Regions from separate parts of the Exiguobacterium sp. s70 genome, predicted to be linked through region 1. Evidence: predicted binding sites of a transcription regulator. Region 1 holds the regulator's gene; each other region holds the start of a gene.
What was found. The regulator Rex, encoded in region 1, represses fermentation and respiration genes when NADH is low (regulators of the CRP and FNR family bind a similar motif). The targets are predictions, from matches to a motif close to TTGTGAAATATTTCACAA.

Region 1 (10,269 bases):
TGGCTTGTTGTAGTGCGGTTGGAAGAAGAAGTCGACATAGGCGAGCTCTTCAACCGTCATCTCGTTTTGGATGGCGAGCGACAACGTGTTGACCGCTTGCGTCATGTCCGCTTTCGAGAGGACTTGTCCTCCGACGACGCGGTGTGTGCCGACTTCATAGACGAGTTTGAACTGAACCGGTTCAGCCGTCGGCATGAACTCCGGACGGTACGCGTCTTCAATCACAACACTCTCAACGTCGAGGCCGAACAGTCCAGCTGCTTCTTCTGTAAGTCCAGACGAGGCAATGTTCCAATCGTAGAGACGGAGACCTGACGTTCCTTGCGTCCCTTGATAACGGACACGCGGTGCGATCAAGTTCTCAGCGACGAGCGTTCCCATGCGGACGGCGTTCGTCGCGAGCGGGATGTAGGCATGTGTGCGCGCCGGGTTGTAATAGACGGCACAGCTGTCACCAGCCGCGAAGACGTCCGGGTTGCTCGTGCGCATATACTCGTCGACGATGATGGCGCCGTTGCCGAGCATGTCGACTTGGCCTTGAAGGAGTCCCGTGTTCGGGCGGAAGCCGACACAGAGGATGACGAGGTCGGCCTCGAACTCACCTTTATCGGTCACGACGTGTGTGACGTTCCCTTCAGTTCCACGGAATGCTTCGACCGTCTGGCCGAGCTCGAGGTCGATGCCGCGTGACGTCATGTCTGCCTCGAGTTGGTCTGTGAACGACTTGTCGAGGTACTTGTTCAAGATACGGTCGGCGCTATCGATGAACGTGACGTGTTTGCCGTACACTTCGAACGCCTCGACGAGCTCGACACCGATATAGCCGGCACCGATGACGGCGATGTTCGTCGCGTCTTTTGCCCGCTCGATGATGCGTTGGGCGTGGCCATAGTTTTTGCAGAGCTCAATCCCAGTCATCTCGATGCCAGGAAGTGTCGGGACGATCGGCCATGAACCAGTCGTGACGATCAAACGGTCGAACGTGTCATAGACGTCTTCTCCCGTGTCGAGGTTTTTCGCATGGACCGTCTTCGCTTCCGTATCGATGTTCAACACGTCGTGCTTCATGCGCATCGTCGCGCCGAGTTCTTCGAGTTCGGTCGGTGATGCATAGAAGAGCTCTTCCGCACGTTTGACGACACCACCGACGTGGAGGGCGATCCCACACGAGAGGAAGCTGACGTTATCGTTGCGCTCATATACCGTGATGTCGAGATTGTCGTGCTTGGCGAGTAATCCTTTGACGGCTGCTGTTCCTGCGTGTGTACATCCGATGACTGCGATTTTCATATGGTTGTCTCTCCTTTGAGGTGTGGGCAAGTTAGTGTTTGTGATAAATATCACATTTACTTTCTGAACTTAGTGTACTATTTCACAAGAAGGTTTGACAATCCCTTTGCTCACTTTTTCACGTAATTATGTCTAAAGTTTGAACGGCTGATGTGACAACAAAAAAAACGCTCCGCAACCGGAACGGTTCATTCATGAATGGGTCGTGCGTCTTGCTTTAAACCAGTGGTAAGTGACGACGCTGATATAGGTGAGGAGGCCGATCACGTACAGACTGAAGCCAATCAAAATCCAGCCCAGCGCGTCCCAACCACGGACGAAGACGAGTCCGATGATACACGATACGTACCCCACGACGAGCAATGTCAACGAGAAGGCGAGTCTCCGCTTGAATCGCGACTTCAGAAAGTTCAGCACGGCAATCAACAAAATTGTCGTCAACACGCCGATGATGATGAGTTCATCCCCGTAGTACTCCCAAGCCATCGCTTCTCCCCCTGACCTATTGTTTGATTGGCTCCATCGTATCACGTCCTCCCTCTGTTCCCCATCTCTAAAAAAAGCCATCCGCATCATCGCGAATGGCTTCTCAGTTAACGAACATAAATCGTCTTCGTCACGCTTCGGCCTTTTGGCGTCACGAGACGGAGTGTCAATTTCGTTCCTTTCTTTTGTGGGGTGAAGCTGAGCGTTGTCGACGTGGCCGTCACCGTCTTCTTCGCGATGACCGTCGACCCCCGCGTGAGCGTCAAGGTGCCGTACGCGACGTTCGATGTCGCCTTCAGTGTCTTCGATGCGCTCGATGGAATCGTCGTCACGAGCGTCGGAGTCGGTCCAGTCGTCACTTTCGCCGTCTGTACATGGCGGAACGTGCCACTTTGACTCGTCAACGAGAGCGTCGCATTGACTGGTTGCCGCGTGAAGCGGAGCGTCACACGTCCGGTGCTGCTCGCCTTTGCAGTAGCCAATACTTTCGAACCGTTCTTCAACGTGACCGTGCTGTTCGGGATCATGTAGCCGACCCAGAGCGACTTCTCATCGTTAATCGAGAGCGTCGACAACGATGTCTTTGGCAACTCGAGCGAGACGTCACGCGATTTCGACCCGACCGATGCTTTGACACGAACGCGATCCCCCGGCTTGGCCGGAATGGTGTAACGTGTCGTCGAGAGGCGTTTGGCCGAGACGAGTTTATCATTTACATAGAAGCGCACTGTCGCCGTGCTCGTCTTTTTGATTGAGAGCGTCGCTTGTGTCTTTGTCATCAACGTATCCGTCACACTGAGCGTCGGTGTGAACGCACGAACTGTTTTCGTGAGTTCGTACGTCGCATCACCACTCGAACGAGTGACGAGAATGACTTCCCCTTCTTTTAATGGCGTCTCGAACGTGTACGGCATCGTGCGGGTTGTCGCCACATGCGTACCGTTTCGATAGATGCGATAAGCCTGATCAGTACTCGATGTGACGTTGATAGACTTGTCATACATCAATGGCGTCCGAGTCCACGTAAAGACAGGCGGTTCCACTCTCGTCTCTACTGTCGTGAGCCGGAACGCTGAAGCAGGTGCTTCTTTTAACTTGAAGTAGACTTTTGTTCCGATGTCTACTGGCATCGTATCGAACTCTTTAATCGAAATGAGCCCTTCCTCATCTGCCTGCTCATTCGAAATTTCGTAGTATTTCCCACTTCGAATCAATACATCCACGGCCGCGTGTGGCGTTGTTTTTAACGTGACGCCTGAAGTGACCGTGTTCGTCAAAACTGAAATGTCGTTCGACGAGGTATCGTCACTTTCTTTGACCGTCTGAAGTTCAATTGGATCCGCGTAAACGCCTGACCCACTACCGATTTTCACAGTCACACGCGATCCAGGTGTGAACCAACGCGCCGGTTGCCACGTATAGCGTCCAGACTCATCCGAACGAACCGTCGCCGATTGATAGTTCAACAACGAATCCGATGAGTTGGCTTGATACAAGTTTTTCGTCACACTGATGAACACCGGAGTGTCCGGTGTTGTCTGCCCGCTAATCGGGCCTAAAACGCCCTTTGGCGGGTCGAGTGTGAGTGGCACGTAGTTCGATGCCCATAAGTCTAGACGCCGCTCTAAGTCGTTCCATTTAAAAATCGTGTTATACGATTCATTCGTCTGTAGCGTCAGGTTCCCTTGCTCCCAAAGGAAAGGCGCTTCTTGACGATCTAAACTGACAGCCAAGGCATCTCCGGGAACCGGCAACACTGTCCCGTCAACGAGTGTAACCGTTCCGTTCACATCATAGGGACGACCTACTTCATAACGAGTCGTCGTTTTCGGCACATTGACATTCAGTTGCCACGGTGCCTTCCAAAATGACTCGGGCGTGTAGCCTGCTGATCGATTCTCAGAAAAAACGTACCATGAACCACGTCTTTCGACGAAGACATCATCAATCGGTGCCTCTCGCCACTCATTTGTGGCGACGTTATAACTAACATAGAACGTCGTATACGTCTTCCGAATCGTGAAATAGTAGACGCCGTCTTCCCATGTGAGGTCTCTTACGCTTGGGGCTTCTTTCTCGATCCATCGTTTCGTTACGAAATCAAAGATGAAAAGTGTATCCGATTCCCCTGCTTTTGCCACAATCCACTGATCTGATCCCTTGATTAAGGATGCACCTCTCACCTGACCCGTATAAGATCCGAGTGTTTCAAGCGCCTCACCCGACGGCGTCCGCTTCGTCACTTGACCGTCCACGAATGCAAGAACATTCCCATCATCAAGCAGTCCGTATGCTTCATACATACTTCCCATCTGAATCGACCCGAGAATTTTGCCCGAAAGCGATGTCGTGACATACTTCTTGTCATCAGTCCACAATACCGTTTCTGCTGCCAAATTAATATCTACGACCGCATGAAGTCCGCTCCCTGCCTCAATTGGAAAGACCGTCTTTGAACCGGTTTGAGGATTCCAGACCATCCATTCTTGCCAGCCCTCCAAAATGAATCGACCGTCTCCGATCGCGTGAATATTATGAAGAACGGACACGCGAATCGGTAATGTATACACTTCACCGGTCTGAATGTGAACAAGCGTCTCAGGATCCCCTGAACGCCACACATACCCACTATCTCCTACGACTTCCCCTGTCGGAATAGTTACCGGCTTAGTATAGTCCTCTGCTCGGACTTCGACACCTGGTGCCACCATCATAATGAGCACAACAAGCATGCTCCACAACCACTTTTTCATCTGTCTCCTCATTTCTGTTTATGAATGCATAACTTTCAAAAATAATCCATTTTTGATTTTATATTCCTAATTTTAAATCGATTTTTCAAAAATGAATAGTCCTAAAATCATAAAAAAACACCACGTCGCATGACATGGTGTTTACTTCTCATTCATTTGTTTCATCAAATCCATCTGTTCTTTCACCATCGCCTCTTTCTCACGTCGGAGCACGCCCCGGTACGTGATGCGTGAAATCGACAAGCTGATTTCATACAAGAAGAAGAGCGGCAGCGACACCATGAGGTGCGACGTCAAATCCGGCGGCGTGATGAAGGCCGCGATGACGAACAAGGCGAAGTACGCATATTTCCGAATCGATGACAGGAAGTACGGTGTCACGACACCGATGCGCGTCAAGAACATCGTCACGACCGGCAACTGGAATAACAGTCCGAATGGAATGGTCAGTTGCAGCAAGAACGTGAAGTAGTTCGACGCCCCGATGATTTGCGTCAGACCGAGGTCTTGCCCGAGGTCCGTCGAGATATCGAGGACGAGCGGGAACAACCAATAGTAGGCGAATGCGAGACCGATCAGGAACAAGATGAAGATGATCGGGATATACGCGAGCGTCGCTTTCCGCTCGTTCGGGTGCAGACCAGGTGCGACGAACGCCCACAGTTGATACAGTAGAAACGGACCGGACGCGACGAGCCCGATGACGAGCGCCAAGTTCAAGTAAATCATGAGCGGGTCCGCGACCCCAAAGGCGTTCAGCTCGAGCCCTCGTTCGACGAGGTCCGCCTGCAGATAGGCGAGCACATATTTGACACTCGGCAAAGCGATGAGAAAGAAAGCAAAGACGACAAATGCCGACAGCATCAGTCGTCTCCGCAGCTCTGTCAAGTGATCGGACAGTGCCCGTTCTTGATCAGGTTGATGATTCATGATTACTGCTCTTTCTTCTCAAGTTCTTTCTTATCTTTCTCGTCATGTTCGTTCATCATGCCGTTCGTGGCATTTTTGAACTCTCGGAGCGTTTGACCAGCGGCGCGTCCGAATTCAGGCAATTTCTTCGGCCCGAAGATGATGAGCGCGACGATGGCGATAATGAAGATACTTGCTCCCCCAGGAATACCGACGACGAGCAACGATGATAGTAATTCCATTATTGATGGACCCCCTCAGCAGATGGATAGTGTTGCATAAAGTAAATGAGCGACTGGAGTTCGATCGACAAGTCGATGTGATGGACGCGGACCGTGTCCGGCACAGTAAGTCTGGCCGGTGTGAAGTTCAAGATGCCTTTAATACCGAAGCGGACCAAGTCGTCCGCGACCGGTTGCGCATAGGCAGACGGCACCGTGAGAATGGCGACGTCAATCTTGTTTTGTTTCATGATCTGTTCCATCTCATCGACGTGATGAATCGGGACACCGGACATCGTCGTGCCGACTTTTGTCTCGTCTGCGTCGAACCCGACGACGATATGTGTGTTATTGTTTTTAAGGAAGTTATAGTTGACGAAAGCTGTCCCAAGATGACCAACCCCGACTAAGGCGACGTTCGTAATCTCGTCCTGATTCAGTGTCTTACGGAAAAAGTCTAACAGATACTGTACGTTATAGCCATATCCCTTTTTCCCGAGCGCACCGAAGTACGAAAAATCGCGACGGATCGTGGCCGAATCGACCTTGACCGCCTCGCTCAGTTCAGCAGAAGAGACACGCTGTTTTCCTGATGAATGTAGGCTTTGGATAAACCGATAGTATAGTGGCAACCGTTTGGCTGTCGCTTGCGGAATCTTTGGTTCGTTTTGACTCAACGGAAAGAGCCTCCTTTTTACGACGCGTTTCAAACGAATCTAATTTCATACACCTTGATTGTAAACGAATTCACATGACCACTCAATGAATATACCTGAAATGGGGAAGAAATAAAGTATACTAAATAGAGAGAAAGGGGTTTTTTCACTTGATCCTACTGCAAGTCAATAACTTATCGAAATCATTCGGCGTCGAGCCGATTTTAGAGAACGTCAAACTAGAAATTCAAGAAGGCGAACGTGTCGCCCTTGTCGGCCGTAACGGTGCCGGCAAGTCGACATTGCTTAAAGTCATCGCCGGGGAATACAACTATGACTCGGGCGACATCATGAAGCCTAAAGATGTCACCATCGGCTATCTCGCCCAAGACTCAGGGTTAGAGTCGAACGAGACGATGTGGAACGAAATGTTGACTGTCTTCACCGATTTAATTGAACAAGAAAAGACGCTGCGCCGCATGGAGCAAGACATGGGTTCTGAGCGCATCTTGAACGACCCGGCCGCCTATGAGCGCCTCTTGTCGTCTTACGATGAAGAACAGCATACGTTCAAAGACCGTGGCGGCTATCAATATGAGGCGACGATCCGCTCTGTCCTTCACGGGATGCGGTTCTATCCGGACGACTTCGAACGCCGCATCGATACGCTCTCCGGCGGACAGCGGACACGTCTTGCTCTCGCGAAGATGCTGCTCCAAAGTCCAGACCTGCTCATCTTGGATGAGCCGACGAACCACTTGGACATCGAGACACTCGGCTGGCTCGAGAAGTATTTGAGCGGCTATAAAGGCGCCGTCCTCATCGTCTCCCACGACCGCTACTTCCTCGACCGCGTCGTATCGGTCGTCTATGAGCTGTCCCGCCACCGCAGCCGTCGCTTCGTCGGCAACTACACGAAGTACCTTGAACAGAAGGCTGCCATTTACGAGCAAGAGAAGAAGCAGTTCGAGTCGCAACAAGAAGAGATCGCCAAGATGCAGGACTTCATCCAGCGTAACATCGCCCGGGCGACGACGACGAAGCGGGCCCAGAGCGTCCGCAAACGTCTCGAGAAAGTCGACCGGATGGAAGCGCCGGACGGTGATGAGCGCAGTGCCGTCCTCTCGTTCTCAATCAAACGTCAAAGCGGGAACGACGTATTGAGTGCGAGCGATCTTGCCATCGGCTATGAAGAACCGATCGCCCAACAGCTCCGCTTCCAATTGCAGCGCGGCGAATCGGTCGCCCTCGTCGGCCCGAACGGAGTCGGCAAATCGACGCTCCTGAAAGTGTTGACGAAACAACAGCCGCCCCTTACCGGTGACATCCGCTACGGCACCGGCGTCGAAATCGGCTACTACGACCAGGAACAACAAAACTTGTCGGACGCCAACCGTGTCATCGACGAGATTTGGAACGACTGGCCGCTCATGCGCGAACAAGAAGTCCGGAGCCTGCTTGGACAGTTCCTGTTCAGCGGTGACGACGTCATGAAACGTGTCCATGAATTGTCGGGTGGGGAACGGGCCCGCTTGACGCTCGCGAAACTAAAGCTCGAGCAACCGAACTTGCTCATCTTGGATGAGCCGACGAACCACTTGGACCTCGATTCGAAGATGATTCTCGAGAACGCCCTCGTCGACTATCCGGGCACAATTCTGTTCGTGTCGCACGACCGCTACTTCATCGACCGGCTCGCGACGCGCGTCTTAGAGATCACGCCGAACGGCATCGACGAGTATCTCGGCGATTATTCATATTACGTCGAGAAGAAAGAAGAACTCGAAGACCTGGCCCGACTCGCCCGCGAAGAGACGAAACAAGTCATCGTCAAGAAACAGCGCGCCGACAAGGAACAACAACGCGAGGAACGCCGGATGAAACAACGGATCGAGGAAATCGAGCTCACGATCGAACAACACGAGGCGCGTCTCGAGGAAATCGAGCAGCTGTTGTGTGAACCGGACGTCTTCAACGACTTCGCCCGGGCACAGGAACTGTCGACCGAGTCCGACGCGACGAAAGAATCGATCACGGCACTGTACGCAGAATGGGAGGAGCTCCATTCATGATGCGATTCCGTGCGATGCGAATCGAATGGATGCACGCCTTCCTGACCGGTCTCGCCTATATCGTGCCGACGGGGACGGAATTCGTATCCGAACTGATTCGCGGGGAGCCGACGGTCGTCCCGTCGTTCCTGTTTTATTTCTTGCCGGTCGTCATCGGCTTCATCATCCAGACGTGGAGCGGGATTGTGATCAGCTTGTTGAGCGGCCTGCTCATGAGCACGCTGTTCATCCGCCTCGTCGTCTGGCCGGTCGATGTGACCGTGCACAGCTTTTACACCCCAGGCTCGGTGTGGGGACACTTCTATCAGTCGACGCTCCTCATGTGGGTGCTCGCCCTGCTCGTCTTCATCGTGAGTTGGGTGAATATGTGGTACAAACAGAACAAACATCATCCGGACGTATAAAAAAGGGAAGCCGATCTCCATCATGGAGATCGGCTTCCCTTTTAATAGTTAGAAGTAACGTAGCGGTTGGAACCCGCGTGTATGGAAGTCGAGTTTGAGACCGTCTTCCGTGATAAAGAACACGTACTCGTTCGTATCGACGTCACGGACAAAGACTTTATAGAACGTGAGCGTCTCCTCACGGTTCGTCACATACTTCGCCTTATGCGTCGAGATGACTTGCGCGAACAGTTGCTCTTCGTCAAACTCGTTGACGATATCCTCGAACTTCGCCGCTTCTTCTTCGGTCGCTTCTCGTCCCGGCGCAATCTCGTAATATGCGTCGCTCGCTTTCGGCTGAACGCCGAGGTTGCGGTCGACGACGATGACGCTCTCGATATTTTGATCGTCTAGGCTCTTATAGCCGTACAACGTCTCGACGAGCGTGTTCTCACCCGTGACCCGGCCGATGCCTTCGAGCGATTCCGCTCCTGTGAGTGAACGGACGCGTGTCGCTTCCGGTACGATTTCTTCTTGATAGGCGATATTATAGGCGCGGATAATCTCCCGTACTTGCAAAAACGTCGCGACGACGAGCAGTACGACCAGACCTCCAATAATGATGCGTTTCGTCATGTCTCTATTTCCCCCTAGACTGTCATGCTCTCTTCTAAGGATAACCCAGGAACCGCATTCATCGCCAGTGTATCGCGCTTTCCGCGCACAAACGCGTGATGTGCCGCCACCCCGATCATACCAGCATTATCTCCGCATAGATCAAGTGGTGGGATGACGAGGCGGATGCCTTCGCGGTCCGTAGCTTCTTGAAGCGCAGTACGGAGTCCACGGTTGGCCGCGACGCCACCTGCGACGAGCAATTGTTTGGCTCCTTTTTCTTTTACGGCACGAATCGCTTTTTCGACGAGCACTTCGACGACGCTCGCTTGGAAGCTGGCCGCCAAGTTTTCAGGGATGACCGTCTCCCCACGCTGTTCGGCATTGTGGACGGCGTTGATGACTGACGACTTGAGCCCGCTGAAGCTGAAGTCAAAACTTCCTGCCTCGAGGCGAACCCGTGGGAACTTATACGTGTCTTCCCCGTTAGCCGCGAGACGGTCGATGGCCGGGCCGCCCGGGTAAGGCAGGCTGAGCGTTCGTGCGACTTTGTCGTACGCTTCTCCAGCCGCATCGTCACGCGTCTCACCGATGACTTCGAACACACCGTGCTCGGGCATATAGACGAGCTCCGTGTGTCCGCCTGAAACGACGAGACAGACGAGTGGGAACTCCATCTCCTCGACGAGTTCGTTCGCGTAAATATGTCCGGCGATATGGTGGACGCCGATGAGCGGTTTACTATGGGCGAACGCGAGCGCTTTGGCCGCACTGATGCCGACGAGCAGCGCCCCGACGAGACCAGGTCCTTGTGTGACCGCGACGGCGTCGACGTCTTGCATCGTCACGCCGGCTTCACTGAGGGCGTCATCGATGACGTACGT
Region 2 (10,269 bases), on a different contig from region 1:
GAGAAAGTCCAGCTCTACTCGAACTGGCTCGGTCTCATGAACGGAACACTCGAGGCGACATTCACGAAAGGCGGGAGACGACTCACACGGAAATTGAACCCGGACCGGCATTATATCGGACCGGAAGGACGTGAAGTCACGCTACCGGGACGGTCGCTCTTGTTCATTCGCAACGTCGGACACTTGATGACGACGGATTTGATGCTTGATGAGGCAGGGCGTGAAGTGCCAGAGGGCATCCTGGACGGGATTTTCACAGCGCTCATCTCGAGCCGTTACCTCGACGCTAGACAAAATTCTCGTGAACGTTCGATCTATATCGTCAAACCGAAAATGCATGGCTCGAAAGAAGTCGCCTTCACGAACGATTTGTTCGACGCGATTGAAGATGTGCTCGAGCTGCCGCGTCACACGATTAAAGTTGGTGTGATGGACGAGGAGCGTCGGACGTCGCTCAATCTAAAGAACTGCATTGAACGAGTGAAAGAGCGCATCGTCTTTATCAATACAGGCTTCCTCGACCGGACCGGGGATGAGATTCACTCCTCGCTCACGCTCGGACCGATGCGCCGAAAAGGTGAGATGAAAGCCTCGGCTTGGCTCGACGCGTATGAACGGTCGAACGTCCGGGTAGGACTCGACGCCGGATTCCACCGAAGCGGACAAATCGGGAAAGGAATGTGGGCCATGCCGGACCGTATGGGCGAGATGATGCGCGAAAAAATCAATCATATCCGATCCGGGGCGACGACGGCCTGGGTCCCATCACCGACGGCGGCCACGCTTCATGCGCTCCATTACCATCAAGTCGACGCCTTTGACGTCCAACGCGAAGTGGCCGCTCGTTCGTTCAATCATGTGATGGAACGAAGTCGGTTGCTTGAGATTCCACTTGCCACGCGTGACTACACGGACGAAGACGTGAACGAGGAGCTCGAGAATAACTTGCAAGGCTTGCTCGGATATGTCGTACGTTGGGTCGAACAAGGTGTCGGCTGCTCGAAAGTGCCCGATATTCATCATGTCGGCTTAATGGAAGACCGGGCGACGCTCCGCATCTCGAGTCAGCACGTGGCCAACTGGTTGTATCATGGCGTCTGTAGTCGAGAGCAAGTGGAAGCGACGCTCGTCCGGATGGCCGGTGTCGTCGACGCGCAGAACGCGTCGGACCCGCATTATCGTCCGATGACGCCTGACGTGGAGCGTTCAATCGCCTATCAAGCGGCGAAAGATTTAGTGTTCGAAGGCGACGAGTCGCCGAACGGATATACGGAACCGATTTTGCACCGGCGCCGTCGAGAATTTTTAGATCAAGTTGCATTAGAACCGAATTTAAAAGGAGGAGCATCATTATGACAACGAAAAAAATTGAAAGCGAACAGTTAATTGAACGCTGGGTCGTCCGTCGAATCATCTCAGGGGAATCGACAGCGACGCTCGCGAACACGGCGTTCGTCTATGGGAACGATTTGATGCGCCTCGTCCTCGACCGGGCCGACGGATCGCTCCAAATCATGAGAGAGCCAGTTGAAGAAGTCGTCGTGTTCCGGAAACCGGAAGAACGTGATGAAGAAAACGTCTGTCGCTGCTGCGGCATGGAACACTCGTCCTTCAAATCGGCGCTTGAGTGCTGCGCATACTTGGATTAAGCATGCACCAACTGTTATATAACAAATGATTAAATCATGAATTAATATAATACAGGAGGAATGGATATGAACGAACAACGCGCACAAGTTGAGGAAATGATACAGTCGGAACGATTTACTGGGGTCGAACGTCCATACGGAGTTGAAGACGTGATGCGACTTCGGGGATCGGTGTTGATTGAACATACGCTCGCGACAAAAGGAGCGGAACGGTTATGGGAGTTACTCCACGAGCGGGACTACGTCCACGCGCTCGGGGCGTTGACGGGGAACCAGGCCATCCAGCAAGTAAAGGCTGGTCTTGAGGCCATCTATTTGAGCGGTTGGCAAGTTGCCGCCGACGCGAACTTGTCGGGACATATGTATCCGGATCAAAGCCTGTATCCGGCCAATTCGGTGCCGAGCGTCGTCAAACGAATCAATCAGGCGCTTCAACGCGCCGACCAAATCCAAACGGCGGAAGGAAAAGGCGATACGCATTGGTTCGCCCCGATTGTCGCTGACATGGAGGCCGGTTTCGGCGGTGTGCTCAACGTGTTCGAACTGACGAAGGCGATGATTGAGGCGGGGGCAGCCGGTGTCCATCTTGAGGATCAACTGTCATCGGAGAAGAAGTGCGGACATCTCGGCGGGAAAGTGTTGCTACCGACACAGACGGCCGTGAAAAACTTGATTGCCGCTCGGCTCGCGGCAGACGTCATGGGGGTGTCGACGATTATCGTCGCCCGGACGGATGCTCACGCGGCGAATTTGATTACGAGCGACATCGACCCAATCGACCATCCGTTCATCGTCGGTGACCGGACACCGGAAGGGTTTTACCGCACCGAGGCAGGCATCGAGCAGGCAATCGCGCGTGGTCTTGCCTACGCACCGTACGCCGACCTCGTCTGGTGCGAGACGTCCGAGCCCGATTTGGATGAGGCACGCCAATTCGCAAATGCGATTCACGCGAAATATCCGGGCAAACTGCTTGCTTACAACTGCTCACCTTCGTTCAACTGGAAGAAGAAGCTGTCAGACGAGGAAATCGCAACGTTCCAACAAGAAATTGGTGCGATGGGGTACAAGTTCCAATTCGTCACGCTCGCTGGTTTCCACTCGCTCAACTTCGGAATGTTCGAACTCGCACGCGGATACAAAGCCCGCGGGATGGCTGCCTATTCCGAGTTGCAGCAAGCTGAATTCTCGGCGGAGCAGCATGGCTATACGGCGACACGTCACCAGCGCGAAGTCGGGACCGGGTACTTTGATGAAGTGTCACTCGTCATTTCTGGAGGCCAGTCGTCGACGACGGCACTGGCCGGATCGACAGAGGCAGAGCAGTTTGAAACGCCTTCCCATTAATCGACGCCCCTCACAAAATGAGGGGCTGTTTTGTGTCCAAATTTGGAACGAGGCAATCCCGTTCACCTAAATGTGACGTATTTCACATTTTTGTCGTCAAACTCTTGCTACGCTAAACATGTCAAAACGAATATGGAGGTTATGACAGATGACACAGACATTCACGGGCGATACGCACGTATCTGAAATCGTCAAACAATGCCCGCAAGCAGCAGACATCTTCAAACGGAACCGAATCGATTTTTGTTGTGGTGGCAACCGACCACTCGCTGAAGCGACTGACAAATCGAAACGGTCGACAGAAGATATTTTAGAAGAAGTCAATGCGCTCTATCAACGCAAGCAAGAGATGAACGAGAAGAGCATCGATTGGGATGCCGCTTCTTCTTCGGAATTGATTGAGCACATCATTTATAAGCATCACCAGTTTTTGACGGACGAATTGCCTCAGCTCACACCATATGTGACAAAAGTGTTCCGGGTTCACGGACAAAATCATCCGCACCTCGGTCGCATTCACCAATTGTTCAATCAATTGAAAGTGGAACTTGAACAACATATCGTCAAAGAAGAGACGGAAGACTTCCCGACGTTGCTTCGTCATGAGACGGCACCGACAGCTGAAACGAGACGGGAGCTTGATGACATTTTGGCTTTGCTCGAGTCAGAACATGCAGCAGCGGGTGACATCTTGAAAGAGCTTCGGCACATCACGAACGACTATACGCCGCCTGAAGGTGCGTGTGGGACGTATCGTCTTGTCTATCAACGGTTAGAAGCGCTCGAATCGGATACGTTCGAACATATTCATCTCGAGAACAACATTTTATTCCCGCGGGCGCGCACGTTCGCTTAATAAGGGCACACCTCTACTGACGTAGGGGTGTATTTTTGTGACGTTTGATACAGATGGGAGGCGAAGCAATCGCTACGATAAAAGAGAAGCAAAGGAGTGATCAATCATGAAACGGGTGAGTGGAGTCATCATAGGGATGGCAGTCGCCTTATTACTAAGTCAAGTCTGGTCGAGTTCAGATTCGGAGGACACCGTGACCATCCTAGCAGCGGCGAGCTTAGGACCGGCTTTGGAAGAGGTCGAGCGACAACTTGAAGCGGAATTCGATGGGATTGATGTTCGGGTCGTGACGAACGGGAGCGGCGCTTTGCGAGCACAAATCAATCACGGGTCTCCGGCAGATATCTTTTTAGCCGCGAGCGTTGACGATGTCGACCGATTACAAATCCCGATTCTAGAGCGGGATATGTTCTTGCATAACGAATTGTGGCTCGTAACACCGAAAGGGAAACCGTGCGCGGAGACGTGGGACGACTTAAATACATGTGCTCGCATCGTCATCGGTGATCCGATCAATGTCCCGGCCGGTCGTTACGCAAAAGTGGCGCTCGAAGGGGAAGATGTGTGGGAGGAAGTGGAGCCGCGAGTCATGTTCGCCCAAAACGTGAGACAAGTGCTGACGCTCATCGAACAAGGTGACGCCAATGCGGGATTCGTTTATAAAACGGAACTCACGACGGACATCGAGTCGATTCAGTCGGTCCCATTTGAAGCGACGGGTGCGATTTCGTATCCGGCAGTTCGCTTAACGCATGATCCATACGTCCGCGATATCTATGCGCGTTTGTTTGATAATGAGATCCAAGCTCACTTTTTGGCGAAAGGATTTTCCAAATGACGCAATCTCCACTTCAACTCACATTCGAAGTCGGGATGATGGCGACGGTGAGCGCCTTCGTCCTCGCCTTCGGAGCGGCCTATTTCATGCATCACCGTCAATTTAAAGGAAAGCGGTTGCTGGAGACAGTGTTTTTACTGCCGCTCATCTTGCCACCGACAGTCATCGGGTTATACGCCTTGATGGTCCTCGGGAACAACGGGATCGGTGGGTTCTTGCCCGTCACCATCTTGTTCACCAAACAGGCGAACGTCATCGCGTCCGCCTTGGCCGCGTTTCCGCTCATCTACCAAACGATTCGTCTCGGGCTCAAACAACTCGATGCGGAATGGTATGAGGCCGGACGCGTGCTCGGTGGGTCAGAACGTCAACTGTTCACTTACGTGACGATTCCACTGCTGCTACCTGCGTTGACGAGCGGTTTCGTCCTTGGTTTCGCACGGTCAATCGGCGAGTTCGGGATCACGATGATGATTGCCGGGAACATTCCGGGCGAGACGATGACACTTGCCACTGCGATTTATATGGCGACAATCAACGGCGATATGAAGCAAGCGCTCATTTGGAGTGGATGGTTGGTTGGCCTGGCGTTTTTAGTCCTATGGCTGAGCGAACGTTACGGCAAACGTCAATATTAGTCGATTACAGCGACTTTTTTCACATAAGACCGGTTCGGAGTATTTAAGATACTTGGGCCGGTCTTTTTCCAAATGTGGACGTGGTCCCCGACAGCGATTTGTTCGAACGTCGCCTTTACTTGAAACTTGAACCAACTTACGTCTCCCGGTTCACTTTGCGCGAAAAGAGTGTCAGGAGAGAGCGTGGCTTCTTCTGCAGTGATGCCGCTGATGACGAGTGCGGTGCGGTCAGACTCATTTATTTCAATCACATATCCTTCGACGTCTGGCTCGGTCGTCGCCCGGTTAGCGAAGACAAACCCGATGGAAAAGACGACGAGCATGGCCGCGATGGTGAGGAATAACATGATTTTGAATGATGATTTCATAAGGGAACGCCTCCTTCGTTCATTATTCTGTCACGTCTCGAATCGCTTATCTGTGAAAAAAGTAACAGTTAAGTCGAGATGTCATCTTTATGATGAAACTATGAAGTCGCTCGGAAAGAGAAGGGGGAACACATATGTCCGATCGTTATTTTTATTCGACCGCTGCAAAGTGGTCGTTCGTAGGATTCACCGCCTTGGTGCTCTCGACGTGGATCGCGTCGGCAGGATTTGAGCACGTGGACATGGCGTTGTTCGGCTACTATATCGCCGCCGTCATTTGCATGATTGGGATGGTCGTTCGTTTGACGTTATTCTTTGCACGGCCGGCCACTTCGCAAGTATTGAAGCGGAGCCTCAAACAAATGAAGGCAGAAAAGAAACGGGCCAGTAAAGCCGTCGCCACGACAACTGTCAATAACATCGTCTTACAGAAGTTCATCTGGGAACGTGGCTGGTACCGCTGGACCCAACATATGTTGATCGCCTGGGGATGCCTCGGGTCGTTCGCCATTACGTTCGGCTTGACGTTCCAATGGATGCGCTTTGATTTGATTGATATCGAGACGTATCAAATCATCGTCTTCAACATCCCGACCATCAAAATGGCCGCGCATGGGTTGTTCGCCGAGCTTGTCTATAACGGCTTGAACATCACCGCGCTCATGTTGCTCGTCGGCGTGCTCATGGCACTCTATCGCCGGATTAACGACCAGGACGTGAAAGTGACCCAGCGATTCGAATTTGATATTTTACCGCTCCTCATGTTGCTCATCGTCACCGTATCAGGTCTCTTGTTGACCGTGTCGTACGTATTCTTCGGCGGCTTCATTCATCATGAACTCGCCTTGTTCCATCAATTGACCGTCATCATCTTTTTATGCTACTTCCCGTTCGGTAAACTGTTCCACTTGCCGGTCCGACCAATGGCAGCCAGCGTACCGATGAACTACCGGGAAGTCGAAGCGGATGAGACGCGTGTCTGCGCTGGGTGTGGCACACGCTATGCAACGGACAATCAAGTCGAGGACGTCCAAGCGATTTTACAAGCACAGACGATTCAGCTCGGACTCAGTGACGGGACCCAGCTGTCGGATTACTGCCAACCGTGTCGACGTTCGATGCGTGTGAAGATGCAGTTGAACTTGATGAATGGACAGTTATCGACGCACCCGGTCGATACGAATACCGGCATGTCGATGCCAGGGTTCGGCCGGCCGAAGGAGACGAAAGATGAGGCAAAAGATGAGACACCTGTGCGTTAAATGCGGAGAACCGACTGGGACGCTTGAAGAGATTGAACAAGTAAAACAAATGCTCGAAGGGTCGGACCAACTCGTGAAAGTCGATGCGGCACATACGGTCCAAGACCTCTGTCACGCCTGTCGTCGTCGGGCCCGGCTCGATTCGGCGCTTGGACGGCCAGGAAGTGACGGGATGCATTATCCGCTTCAAACGATTAACGGCTATCACGTCAGTGGATTTTCAAAACGAAGAGCGGAGACGTTCTATGGAGGGGAAGACGATGAGTGACTTTTTAACGTCGCCAGAAGTACAGAACTTAATCAAACCTGGTGAGAAACTGATTACGACCCATTGTTGCTACTGCGGGATGCAGTGCGGCATGCACATCCGGGTCGATGAGAAGACCGGGGCCGTCAAAGGCGTCGAACCACGCTACGATTTCCCGGTGAATAAAGGCAAGCTTTGCCCGAAAGGCGTCACAGCCTATCAAACGATTGAGCATCCGGACCGTATCCTCACACCGCTCATCAAGCGGAATGGCAAGTTTGAGAAAGCGACATGGGACGAAGCGCTCGACGTGATCGAAGCGAACTTTAAACGGATTCAACGAGAGCACGGAAAGGATGCGGTGTCTGTCTTCGGCGGCGTCTCGATGACGAATGAGAAATGTTACCTCGTCGGGAAGTATGCGCGGGTCGCACTCGGCACACGATTCATCGACTATAACGGCCGCTTCTGTATGTCATCTGCCGCCGGCGGTTTCTTAAAGACACTCGGGATTGACCGCGGGGCGACACTCCCGTGGACGGAGTTCGAGCATGTCGACACGTTCTTTGTCGCCGGTTCGAATATCGCCGAATGTCATCCGACGACGACGCAGCATATTTGGAAAGCGAAGGACAAAGGCGCGAAAATCATCGTCGCCGACCCGCGTGAGATTCCGATGGCGCGTGTCGCCGATGTCCACCTCGATTTGAAACCGGGGACGGATGCGGCGCTTGCGATGGGACTGCTCAACTTTTTAGTCGAACACGATTATGTCGATCAAGCGTATGTGGATGAGCGTTGCGATAACTACGAAGAGTTGAAGGCGTCGGTCCGTGACTGGACGCTCGAACGGACGAGTGATGTGACGGGGATTGCTATCGAAAAACTTGAAAAGGCAGGTCACATTTACGGAAAGAGCCCACGGTCGGTCATGTTGTTTGCCCGTGGTGTCGAACAACAGTCAAAAGGCGTCGACAACGTCTCGCTTTACACGTCGATGGCACTTCTGCGCGGCATGGTCGGAAAATTCGCCTCGGGTGTCGCTACGATGACCGGGCAAGGGAATGGCCAAGGCGGACGGGAACATGGACAAAAAGCCGATTTGTTACCGGGCTACCGGAAGTTAACTGACCCGAAAGCCGTCGAATATGTGAGCGGTGTCTGGGGCATCGATCCTTCCGAGATGCCAAAACCAGGTGTGTCTGCATTCGAAATGTTCGATGAGATTCAAGCGGGAACGATTCGGGCGATGCACCTCATGTGTTCGAATCCGGCCGTCTCGGCACCGAACCTACCGTACGTGTGGGACAGTTTCAATAAGCTCGATTTCTTCGTCGTCAGCGACTTCTTCATGTCAGAATCTTGCGAGTTCGCGGACGTCGTCTTGCCGGCTTGTTCGTGGGCCGAAGATGAAGGGACGACGACGAACCTAGAAGGACGTGTCATTCGGATCCGGAAAGTGCGCGAACCTCTCGGAGACTCGCTTCCAGACTGGGAAATCATGAAGCGGATTGCTGAACGGATGGGACGCGGACAGTACTTCCCGTACGAGACGGCGCGTGACATTTGGGAGGAGTTCCGCATCGCGACAAAAGGTGGAGCGGCCGACTACTCCGGAATCACGTGGGAACGAATCGACAACGAATATGGTGTCTTCTGGCCGTGTCCGTCTGAAGACCATCCGGGCACACCGACGATGTTCAAAGAACGGTTTGGGACGGCAAACGGGAAAGCGAATTTGCCCGTCGTCACGTATCGACCGGCCGGCGAATATGCGAATGAAGAATATCCGGTCACGCTCACGACAGGCCGTGTCGTCTTCCATTACTTGTCGGGCAACCAGACGCGTCGTGTCGATTTCTTGAGCACGATGTCAAAATTGCCGTTCGTGGAGATTCATCCCGAGCTCGCCTCAAGTTATGGCCTACAAACAGGTGACAAAGTCGAACTGCGGACACGCCGCGGAGCGATGGTCGTCGAGGCGCGTTTGACGAAGGCGATTCGAAACGATACCGTCTTTGTCCCTTACCATTGGGGCAAAGAGCTCGCCATCAATCAATTGACGAATCCGTGCCTCGATCCGATGTCACGCATGCCTGAGTTCAAAGTATGCGCGGTTCAACTGAAGAAGTTACCGGCGAATACGCCGCTACACATTAACCCGTTGACGGTGCCACTCGGTTCGAGCGTACCGTTCATGGCGGACCATGCGATTGCGACGAGCTGTCACGTCATGGATGAGGAGGTTCATACGAAATGAATAAAGTCATGTATTTAGAATTTGAACGCTGTATCGGCTGTCGAGCTTGTCAGGCGGCTTGCCGCGAATGTGGCGATCATGACGGACTTGAGCGCAACTACGTGGACTATATCGATTTCTCGGAGAACCGTCAGACGTTCCCGATGATCTGTATGCAATGTAAAAATCCAGCTTGTGCTCAAGTGTGTCCGGCCAATGCGATTCAAATCACGCCAGAAGGTGTCGTCTTATCGGCTTCCGAAGAAAAATGTATCGGCTGCCGGAACTGTACGTTCGCTTGTCCGTTCGGGATTCCGAAGTTCGATTTTGAGAAGAACAAGATGTATAAATGCGACATGTGTTACGACCGTTCCAAACATGATATCGCGCCGATGTGTGCGTCAGTTTGTCCGTCAGATGCGATTCGTTTCATTGACCATGACGAGATGATGCAACTGCGTCGTCAGCGCGTTCAAATGAACATGATTGAAGGAAAAAAACCTTCACAAGACGATAAATGGAATTACGTCCCTGAATTCTTTGGCGTCTATTCCGACTGAGGCAGAAAGGAAGATGACTTATGTCGAAAGATTCAAAAGAGCGGGAACGGTTATCCGCACTTGTCGATAACTTGAGTCGGGCCGATGATGTGAAACTGAACCGACGGGCCTTCATCAAATCGACGTTTGGGGCCGGCATCGCGCTCGGTCTCGCGACGGTCCCGTTCAATATCGCGACCTTCGTTCGAAGCGAGCCGAGAACCGACCGTCAGTTCATCACGACGGTCGAGGCGCTCGAGCGAGGGAAATCACTCGAATTTGAATA
Region 3 (10,269 bases), on a different contig from region 1:
AGCGGGACTTTCGCAAAGTCGTAATAGAACAAGTGCGAACTCCCCCGGAAAAACGAGAACGGCGTCGCGCTCATCTTGTTATACTTCTCGTCTCTGGCGGCTTCCGATAGATTCCGAATCGATTTGTCGTAATAGTCCAATACGGTCGCGAGCGTCTCACGACGGATCTGTTGTTTGACGGATGTGAACATGGCCTTCTCTCCTTCACGCATCGAATAAGTGCTTGTACTCTCCATACCCTGCAGACTCGAGTTCTTCTTTTGGAATGAAACGAAGCGCTGCCGAGTTGATGCAGTAGCGCAAGCCACCGAGCTCTTTCGGACCGTCATCGAACAAGTGGCCGAGGTGGCTGTCGGCTCCCTTCGAACGGACCTCCGTCCGGACCATATGGTGCGTCGTGTCCATGTTCATGTCGATGCGCTTCTCTTCGATTGGACGCGCGAAGCTCGGCCAACCGCAATTCGATTGGAATTTATCGCGCGACGTGAAGAGCGGTGTCCCATCGATGACATCGACGTACAGCCCTTCCCGCTCCTCATCCCAATATTCGTTTTGGAACGGGGGCTCGGTGCCGTTCTCTTGCGTGACTTTATATTGCATCGGCGTCAGACGATCTTTCAATTCTTTCTGAATCTTCTTGTCACTCCACGCTTCTTTCACGAACTTGGCCCGGCCAGAACCGACCCGGTACATCTCATAACGGAACGGGTTTTTCTTGTAATAGTCCTGATGGTAGTCTTCTGCTTCCCAGAACGTCTTCGCGGGGCGAATCTCCACTTCAATCGATCGGTCGAATCGACCCGAATCTTCGATTTCTTGTTTGGAGCGTTCAGCCGCCGCACGCTGTTCTTCTGAATGATAGAAAATCGCCGGTCGATACGATTCACCCCGGTCGTTGAACTGTCCGCCGCCATCGGTCGGGTCGATTTGACGCCAATAGATGCGCAACAGTTCCTCGTACGAGATGACTTCCGGATCGAACGTGACCTCGATCGCCTCTAGATGACCTGTCGTCTCTGAACAGACCTGTTGGTAGGTCGGATTGTCGACATGTCCGCCCGTATAGCCGGAAATGACGCGCTCGACCCCCTCATATTTATGAAACGGTTTGACCATGCACCAAAAACAGCCTCCCGCAAATGTAGCTTTTGTCATAATAAATCCCTCCTTACTATGTAGTGTACCCAAAAAATCTCACAGACAACAAAAAACGAGAACCCCGAACGTGTTCTCGTTAGTCTTCTTCGACCCGATTCATATGACGCATCACTAAAAATAAGATGACGCCGACGATGGCCGCTCCGAGAGCAGTCAATGCCAGATTGCCTCGAGCCGATAATGTATAAAAGATGGCTAACCCGATCAAGATGAGCGCGATCGGAATGAAGGCTCGTTTGAAATGATCCCAATACCGCACGGACAGTCCCCCTTTTTCTCTATCATACCAAACTTATTTGCTAAGATAGAGTGGAAGATGATGTTCCATTTCGAAGGAGGCACCTAGTATGGAAGTTGAACGATTATGGGCCAATCGCCCGACACTGATGTGGGAAGACCGAATGAACGAGGGAGATGACGTGTATACCGTCGAGATCATCTTTGCCGTCGATGCCGCGCTTCGGCGGTACGTGACCGCCTTGACACAGGCAGACGGCACGGAAGCAAACGTGTTAGCGGCCGTCCGCGACGTCGTATTGCGTTTAAACGAAATTGACGAAGAACACGACCATTTCATCGAGACGGTCGAGCGTGAGGAATTGTACGACTTCATTCAAGCCGGTGCCATTTTAGCCGGTTATGAGACGACAGAAGACGTGACGGAAGAATGGCGGGAATGGTGAACACATTATCCCCATCCATCAAGCGTCAACCTGGTTGTAATGTGCTAAACTGAAACTAATTATTTCCATTTCACGTTAGGGGATGCGTTCATGCTCACGATCATCAACTCATTTTTTCTAAATCTGTGTATCCTATTCACGCTATTCACGATTTCGTTTCTCCCTTTCCGAAACCGTCCACGGCTCACACCGAAATCACCTTTAAAAAGCAGAATTCTGCTCGGCGTTCAAACCGGGTTCGTCGCCTTGATTTTACTAGCGAACGCACTGCCACTTGAAGGGATGCTAATTGATTTGCGCTCCATCCCAATCTCACTTGCCGTCCTGTTCGGTGGATGGGTCAGCGGAACGGTTGCCGCCGTTATCTTTTTGACTGCTCGTTTTTTGATGGTCACCGATGGGGCGTACATCGGCTTTTATTTAGCGGTCTTGACGATGATCGGGCTCGTTCTTCCCATCAGTCTCTTGCGCCTCAAACTCGATAATACCCGCAATACGCTACTTATTTTCACGACAATCAGTATCGCTGTTTTCGGTGCCGCCATCTATTACGCGTTACCGCTTCAATTGTTCTATCCCGTCATTCTTGCCTACGTCGTGATGGCATACGGCGGTGCCTGTGCTTCTTACCGGTTGCTCCAAGAGTTGCGACGTCACTTTGAGAACGTCCAGCACCAGCAACAACTTGCTCGGACGGACGCGCTGACCGGCATCGCCAACCGACGTCTATTGAATGAAGCCATGGCCAACCTGAACGTCGAGGCGAAAGAGTACGCGTTGATCCTTGTCGACATCGACCATTTCAAGCGCGTGAACGACACGTACGGTCATGACGTCGGGGACGACGTATTACGTGAGCTCGGCATGTTACTCGTCGCCGAGAGCGACGAACGGCATCTCGTCGGTCGTTTCGGCGGAGAAGAATTTTTAATCATCATGCCGAACGCCAATCGAGAGGACGTGACTCGCCTCGCCGAATCTATACGAGAAAAAGTCTCGACATTCCCGTTCGAGACGAGCGCCGGGACGTTACATATCACGGTCTCGCTCGGCGCCTGCCATTCAAACGACATCGAAGTCGACAGCGTGTTGAAGCATGCCGACGAAGCGTTATACCACGCTAAGGAATCTGGTCGCAATCGCTTCATCTTGGCGTCGTAATCGGCGAATCGTTCGCAAAAGATTGCGGTTTTACGCAGTTTTCCCGCTTTACTTTCAACTAGTGAATCGGTACACTAGGCTAGACTTTGATTCGATGATTCTTACAGTTGATCATAGATTTGGACAGAAAAAGGGGAAACACATTTCATGACAGTATTGTTATCACTATTCGGTTTGATGTTTGTGGGATCGTTCATCCTCGACTATCAACGTGGCAAGACGTTCCGCCAGTCGCTCTTCGGGGGAGTCGACACGATGAAACGGAACTTACTGATCTTTTTACGCACGTCACTCTCAATGATGATTTTCATCGGCCCGCTCTTGCTTATCTCGATGTTTGCGTTCTCAGAGCTCGTCTCGTTCGAAACGGTCGCTGCGTTCATGATTTCCGTGCTTAGCATCGGTTTCGCGGAACGCATCATCGGGATGATCGTCGCTCCGCTCGTCCGGACGTTCTGGCATCAACGTGGCAAATTGATGCCACTCTATCTCGACGCTGGCCTCTACATCTTCTTGCTGTCGATTCTCATCCTCGAGTTCTTGATGAACATTCCAGGTGTTGAACTCGGCGCATCAGCCATCGCTGTATTTTATGCGTTCGCCCTCTTCTATATCCGCTATTTGTTCAGCTTGATTCGCTTCACGTTCCGCAAGGGCGTGCCATCAAGCTGACGATTGACCGCAACCCGAACCGGTTGTGGTTTTTTTGTATCATTTTCTAATTGACAATGAGAATCGTTATCACCTATACTCAAGATGTAGCTCCCAAAAGCTTGACGTAACCGTTCCCCAAACTATTGCGTCACGTGGATTCCCCTCCACGACACTCTTTTTGAAAGCAATGCGACAACCCCCATTTGTTGCACCCAAATTTGCCATCCAAAAAACGAGCGGCTCTCCGACGGAGCCGCTCGTTTTTTCATGCGAAAATATCTTGCTCGATCTGTTTCAATCCATAGAATACACCGCGGGACCGCATCAGTTCATCATACGTTCCCGTCTCTACAACGCGACCGCCTTCCATGACGATGATGTGATCGAAGCGCTCGAGCCCGGTCAAGCGATGGCTGACCATGACGAGTGTCGATGACTCGGCACGGCGGAAGACTTCGGCGAACACGTCCGCCTCGGTCCGCGCATCGAGAGCCGACGTCGCTTCATCGAGAATCCAGAGCACCCCGTTCTTCAAGAGCGCCCGGGCGATGGCGAGCCGTTGCCGTTCTCCGCCCGACAAGTTCGCCCCTTTCTCGAGGACAGGCTCATCGAGTGAGAAACCGAGCCGGACGCTCGCGAGCGCCGCTTCCATCTCAGCGTCGGTGAACTCTCCGGCTAACGCCAAGTTCTCGCGCACCGTCCCGAAGAAGAAGTGATTCTCTTGAAGGACGACGCTGGCTTCACTCCAGACCGATGCTTGGGTCACATCGTCCAACCGTTGCCCATTCAATCGGATCTCACCGGAATCAGGTCTGACGAAAGCGAGCAACAGTTGCAGGAGCGTCGATTTCCCTGAGCCGCTCGGCCCGACGATGACCGTCTTCGTCCCGCTTCGTAACGTCACATCCACGTCGCTCAGGACATCGCGGTACGTATCCGGATAACGATAGGTCACGCGCTCGAACGATACGTCCGGAGCGGATTCGAGTATCATGTCCGTCCGGGCGGCCTCGGCCGCGACGATTGCTTCACTCGGCTCGACGACTTCGAGCAGTCGATCGGCCGCTTGCTTGCTGTCGGCAAAGTGACCTGGGAAGACCGCCATCGGTGTCGCGTTCTCAAACGCGGTGAGCGACATCATGATGAGCATGGCCAAAAATAGGCCGTTCAACTCGCCGTCGACGACGAGATACGCCCCGATGGCAAGAACACCCCACGAGACGAGCAGGGAGGCCGCCACGACGAGTGACGAGTTGAAGAACTGATTCGTCACATCCCGCTTCTGCGCTTCGGCGTAACGGTCACTCTGTTCGAGCAGCTCGCCGCGTGTCCGTCCAAGTTGATGATGAAGCAACAAATCGCGATATCCGTACATCATCTCTGTCATCCCACTCGACAGGTCACCCCGTAAGGCGCGAAGCTCGCGGTCGTGCTTGGCACGGATTCGGGCGAAGAACGCCGGAATCAAAAAACCGGTCACGAACACACCGAACAAAATCCAGAGGCTGACCCACATCGAGAAATACGTGACGAAAAAAATCGTACTCAAGAAGACGAGCACCAAGATAATCGGCGGATAGAATACCCGTAAAAAGTAGTTTTGCAAGCTCTCGACGTCACCGACGACGCGAGCGAGCAAATCCCCGCTCCGATACTTGGCAAAGATGCTCGGCACGAGCGGTTCGAGCTGGCGGTAAAACCGGACCCGCAACTCGCTCAAAATCGTGAATGTCGCCCGGTGCGAGGCAAGGCGCTCTTGATAACGCGCACTCGCCCGAATCACACCGAACAATTTAATCAAGACGACAGGCACCATGAGCGCATAGAGCGGCGGTACGAGACCGGCCCGTGAGACAAGATAACCGCTCGCCGCGAACAAGGCGACGGCCGCGATGCCGGCCACGTACCCAAAGAAGATTGAGAGGACGATATCTTTCTTCTCTCGCATCATCCATTTCGTGATCGTCCAAAGTGAATTCATCCTCTCACCCCTTTCTGTAGCGTGAACAAGTCAGCGTATTGCGGAACGCTGAGCAGTTCGTCATGCGTGCCTTGGGCGAGGAGCTTCCCATCGTCCATGAACCAAATCGCATCCGCCTGCTTGATTGTATGCAACCGATGCGCGACCGTGACGAGCGTCGCCTCGCGCGACAACTCCTCAATCGAGCGCCGAACGATTTGCTCCGTCACTAAATCGAGCCCTGTCGTCGGTTCATCGAACAAGATGATGCCCGGTCGTTTCAAGAAGGCGCGGGCCAAGGCGAGCCGTTGCCGTTCGCCTCCGGACAACCCATAACCGCCTTCACCGAGTTCAGTATGAATGCCGTTCGGCAATTGCGCGATGACATCGTTCAATCCGGCTGCATCCGCGGCTTCAAGGATGTTTATCTCGTCGGCCGTTTCCCCGAGGGTGATATTATCGGCGACGGTACCGGCGAACAAATACGGATTTTGTGAGATATAGCCAATCGTGTCATACCATGACGAATCGGTGTATGTCTCGAGCGGTTCTCCATCGACGAGGACACGTCCACTGTCCGGTTTCACGAGCCCGGACAACACGTTCAAGACGGTCGTCTTGCCGGACCCGCTCGCCCCGACGAGCGCCACATGGGCGCCGGCAGGAATCACACCGCTCAAAGGCTGCAGCGTAAAGCGTCCACCTTCATAGGCGAACGAGACGGCGTCGAGCTCGAGGTCGGGTGTCCGGCTCGTCAACGTCCGGTCGCCCCAGGTCAAGCGTTCATCCGGTGCATCGAGCGCCTCGAAAATACGGTCGGCCGCCCCCATGCTGCCGCGTCCGGTGTGGAACGCACCGCCGAGGTCTTTGATGGCCAAATAGTATTCCGGGGCCAAGACGAGAATCAAAAAGCCGGAGAAGAACGTCAAGTTCTCCCAGACGACCATTTGGAGCGCGACTTCGAGTGCGACGACGCCCGTGCTGAGCATCGAGATGAACTCGAGCATGAGACCCGACAGGAACGCCGTCTTCAAGACGACCATCGTCGCGTCGCGGAAGTCGAGACTGCTCTTTTCAATCGCTTGCGCCTCACGCTCGGTCCGACCGTATAGTTTGAGCGTCGTCAATCCTTGCAACACGTCCAAGAACTTGCCGGAGAACTGATTCATTTTCTCCATCTGCTGTTCTGACTTCTTCTGGGTCGCAATCCCGATGATGATGAAGAAAATCGGGATGAACGGAGCCGTCACCATCATGATGACGCCTGAAATCCAATGTTGGCTGAAGACGACGACGAGAATGAGTAGCGGAATAATCGACGTTTGAATGACTTGCGGCCAATATTGGCTGAAGTAGGCATCGACTTCGTCGACCGCGTCCATGAACACGCTCACCTTTTTACCGGATTGACCGGATAGTGACGTCTCAATCGGATTCGACGTATAGCGGTCGAGCAGTTGCAATCGGAGTGTTCGTTTCGCCTTTTCTGACAGGCTCGCTCCAATCCTCCCCGACATATAGCCGAAACCAGCTCGTGTGACGAGCGCGAGGATGAGCCAACCGAGCGTCGGAACGACGCTTTCAAACGATGCATTTTTTAAAAAGACTTGATCGACAATGTCGACAATCAAATAGGCTTGAGCTAAAATCGACAACCCGATCATCACTGCCGCGATGATGAGTCCGACGATATGGCGTTTTTCTGCTAAAGCGAGAGCTTGCAGTCGTTTCACTGCGTTCATCCTTTCTATCAATCAGGAGACTTTTTCTTTGTGAGGATTCTCACTAATTATACCTGATGCACCCTTGCAAGGCGAACGCTTCGCTTCCTCAGACATGCAAAAAACGCCACGTCCCACACGCGGCGCCATCACAGCGACTGTTCAAAATATTCAGGATGACCGATCATCAATTCCCGCGCATCAAATTGAAGCACGTCTTCTTTTCGCAACCGCGATAAGATGTTCGACACGGTCTCTCGTGACGTACCCGACAAGCGCGAAATCTCAATTGTCGTGAACGGGCAGCGGACACGGACGCCCGTCGCTTCCGGCTCCCCGAGGTCTTCAATCAAGTAATGAATCGTGTTGAGCACCCGGTCAGTCGCACTCGGTGTGATGATGTCCTGGACACGGCGCTCGTGCAAATCAAGAATCCGGTTCATCTGTCCGACGATGTGGAGCAACATCGATGCGTTCCGCGAGACAAGCTGTTCGAAACGGTCGGTCGGCATATAGATGACCTCGATATCGGTCAACGCCTCGGCTGAATGTTGATAGTACGGTTCCGTCAACAAGCCACGATACGGGAACAATTGCTTCGGTTTCAAGTAGTCCGTATATTGATGTGTCGCCGTCTCGTTGCAACGCTCGAGCTTCACATAACCGCTAATCAAGAAATAGACCCGTTCCCGGGGATCCCCCTCTATGAACAAGAGTTGACCTTTCCGATACGTGCGGCAATAGACATGCGGCAACAGCGCCTCGAGCTCTCGTGTGGCACATTTGGCGAACACATCAAGCTGTCTCAAATCGTCCACCGTCCATTTTGGTTTCATGTCGCATCCTCCAATCCATCTTGCCTCTCTTTTAAGTATAAAACGACTCTTTTGTGAAAACGCTTACAAAATCCAACGATTTTCTGACAAAAAAAAGAAGGGCATGAACCGCCCTCTTCGTCACAATAAAGTATTCAGTCGAGCATCAATTCCATAATCGCGTCTTGCAGGTCGCGATCGAGTTCGAGCGCATGTAAATCGAACAGCCATGCTTCGAGTCGCGTCTTCGCGGCCGCTGACCGGTATAACCGGTCTTTTAAATCGTATGAGATTTCCGCACGGTCCAAGAAGCGATACAACCGATCGAGACGATGGTCGTTCGCCGTCACATCGACCGGGAGTTCCACGGTCAGCTCGTCTCTGATCGGTCCGAGCTCGAGGCGCAGCGTCTGTGTCTCCCGTTTGTATTCACCAGACCCGGTCACCCCTCGAAGCAGCAACGTGACATGGCGGTCCACCGGTAACACAGACCGGTCACCTGTCACTTGGATATGAAGGCTCCGTTCATCCCAATCAAGCGTGAACGTCGTCTCGGCGTAGGCTCCCGTCTCATAGCCACGGTCCTTCCCATTGTCTTCATAGAGCGTGAACGTGTTCGAGGCGCCTGGGAAGATGAGCACTTCCAAATCGGCTGGGTTGTCGGTATCGTTTCGACCCGAATGGTGTGGTGCCATCGGGATAATCGCCCCGGCTTTGGCGAACACCGCCTGATCTTCGAGCTCACGGAACATGCGAACCGATTTGTCCCCGCTGTAGCGATGACCGGTAAAGAAGTCGAACCAGTCACCTTTCGGTAGCCAGACGTTCGTCGCCGCCACATGGAGCTGTCGATTCATCGGTTCAACGATTGGGGAGACGATGAGTTCACTGCCGAAGTAATACTCATTCGGTACCTCATACGCCACGTCTTCATCCGGATGCTCATAATACATCGGTAAGACGAGCGGCAAGGCGCCGACATGATTTCGCCAGTTCATCGTATAGATATATGGAATCAATTGATGGCGCAGACGCAGGAACGTCTTCATCGACCGTTCCGCCTCGAGACCGAAGCGCCACGGCTCCTTGCCGTTGAACGTACTAAAAGTCGAGTGCAACCGCATGATCGGGCTGAATACACCGAATGCGACCCAGCGCGCGGCGAGTTCATCATCTTTCGACCCACGATAATGGCCGCCGATGTCATGACTCCACCAGCCATAGCCGATATTGGCCGCCGTCGCTGTAAAGTATGGTTGGAAGGCCAGGGACGCCCACGAAATCAACGTGTCGCCCGAAAAACCGATCGGATACCGATGGCTGCCCGGCCCGGCGTAACGGGAGAAGATGAGCGGACGGTTGCCGTCACGGGCGATGTCGGCCGCATGGTAATGATTCAACATCCAGAGCGGGTCGAGCCCTTCCATTTTTGAGGTGGATCCTTGTTGCCAGTCAATCCACCAAAAATCGACGCCGTCGACTTCATGTGGATGGTGCATCTGCTCGAAATAGGCTTGAATGAAGCGTTTATCAGAGAAGTCGAACGGAATGCGGTCACCATGCGACGGGTCGATGCCCATCGCCTCGGCCATCGCCGCATATTGATCTTCAAATGCACGTACACCGTCCGCCGGGTGCAAGTTCAACGTGACGAGCAACCCTTCTTGCTTGAGCCACGTCAAGAAGCCTTTTGGGTCCGGAAACAGGTTTTTATTCCATGAATAGCCCGTCCAGCCGCTCCCATATTCCTCAGGGATATCGGTGATGTGCCAGTCGGTGTCGATGACACTGACCGAGAACGGGATGTCTTCTGTCTTAAACCGACGCATGAGTTCTTTATATTCGGTCTCGTCGTAGCGCCAATAGCGGCTCCACCAGTTGCCGAGCGCTTTTCGTGGCAACAGCGGCGTCGGGCCTGTCAGTTGATAGAAGTCACGCAGGGCCTGCTTATATTCATGTCCATATCCGAAGTAGTACAAGTCATGGATGTGTTTCCGTCTCGGTTCCACAAAACGGTCCTCGGTCATGATGAACGAATCGGAATCATCGATGACGGCATACCCTTGTTTTGAGGCGATGCCCTCACCGAGTTCCGTCGCCCCGTCGACATGGTCGAG

Region 2: ric (iron-sulfur cluster repair di-iron protein) is a predicted target of Rex. The motif match lies at 3,067-3,084, and genes of this name have one in related genera.
Region 3: cydD (thiol reductant ABC exporter subunit CydD) is a predicted target of Rex. The motif match lies at 7,387-7,404, and genes of this name have one in related genera.

The regions. Positions count from the first base shown of each region.
Region 1 is NZ_JACSLV010000007.1:77,804-88,072, forward strand. Features, by position in the region: gene KNP84_RS14100 (FAD-dependent oxidoreductase) at 1-1,290, opposite strand, end outside; gene KNP84_RS14105 (YesK family protein) at 1,483-1,776, opposite strand; gene KNP84_RS14110 (hypothetical protein) at 1,884-4,529, opposite strand; gene tatC (twin-arginine translocase subunit TatC) at 4,671-5,459, opposite strand; gene KNP84_RS14120 (twin-arginine translocase TatA/TatE family subunit) at 5,462-5,680, opposite strand; gene KNP84_RS14125 (redox-sensing transcriptional repressor Rex) at 5,680-6,336, opposite strand; gene KNP84_RS14130 (ABC-F family ATP-binding cassette domain-containing protein) at 6,486-8,387, shown strand; gene KNP84_RS14135 (hypothetical protein) at 8,384-8,791, shown strand; gene KNP84_RS14140 (hypothetical protein) at 8,840-9,406, opposite strand; gene tsaD (tRNA (adenosine(37)-N6)-threonylcarbamoyltransferase complex transferase subunit TsaD) at 9,421-10,269, opposite strand, start outside.
Region 2 is NZ_JACSLV010000003.1:157,967-168,235, reverse strand. Features, by position in the region: gene KNP84_RS09310 (malate synthase G) at 1-1,356, shown strand, start outside; gene KNP84_RS09305 (hypothetical protein) at 1,353-1,649, shown strand; gene aceA (isocitrate lyase) at 1,716-2,996, shown strand; gene ric (iron-sulfur cluster repair di-iron protein) at 3,145-3,852, shown strand; gene modA (molybdate ABC transporter substrate-binding protein) at 3,959-4,690, shown strand; gene modB (molybdate ABC transporter permease subunit) at 4,687-5,328, shown strand; gene KNP84_RS09280 (DUF3221 domain-containing protein) at 5,325-5,696, opposite strand; gene KNP84_RS09275 (MFS transporter) at 5,831-6,958, shown strand; gene KNP84_RS09270 (hypothetical protein) at 6,939-7,226, shown strand; gene KNP84_RS09265 (molybdopterin oxidoreductase family protein) at 7,219-9,465, shown strand; gene KNP84_RS09260 (4Fe-4S dicluster domain-containing protein) at 9,462-10,004, shown strand; gene KNP84_RS09255 (QcrA and Rieske domain-containing protein) at 10,025-10,269, shown strand, end outside.
Region 3 is NZ_JACSLV010000006.1:104,177-114,445, reverse strand. Features, by position in the region: gene KNP84_RS13195 (DUF2252 domain-containing protein) at 1-191, opposite strand, end outside; gene msrA (peptide-methionine (S)-S-oxide reductase MsrA) at 205-1,155, opposite strand; gene KNP84_RS13185 (hypothetical protein) at 1,235-1,417, opposite strand; gene KNP84_RS13180 (hypothetical protein) at 1,506-1,841, shown strand; gene KNP84_RS13175 (diguanylate cyclase) at 1,932-3,002, shown strand; gene KNP84_RS13170 (hypothetical protein) at 3,150-3,674, shown strand; gene cydC (thiol reductant ABC exporter subunit CydC) at 3,922-5,637, opposite strand; gene cydD (thiol reductant ABC exporter subunit CydD) at 5,634-7,358, opposite strand; gene KNP84_RS13155 (Crp/Fnr family transcriptional regulator) at 7,487-8,173, opposite strand; gene KNP84_RS13150 (glycoside hydrolase family 31 protein) at 8,308-10,269, opposite strand, start outside.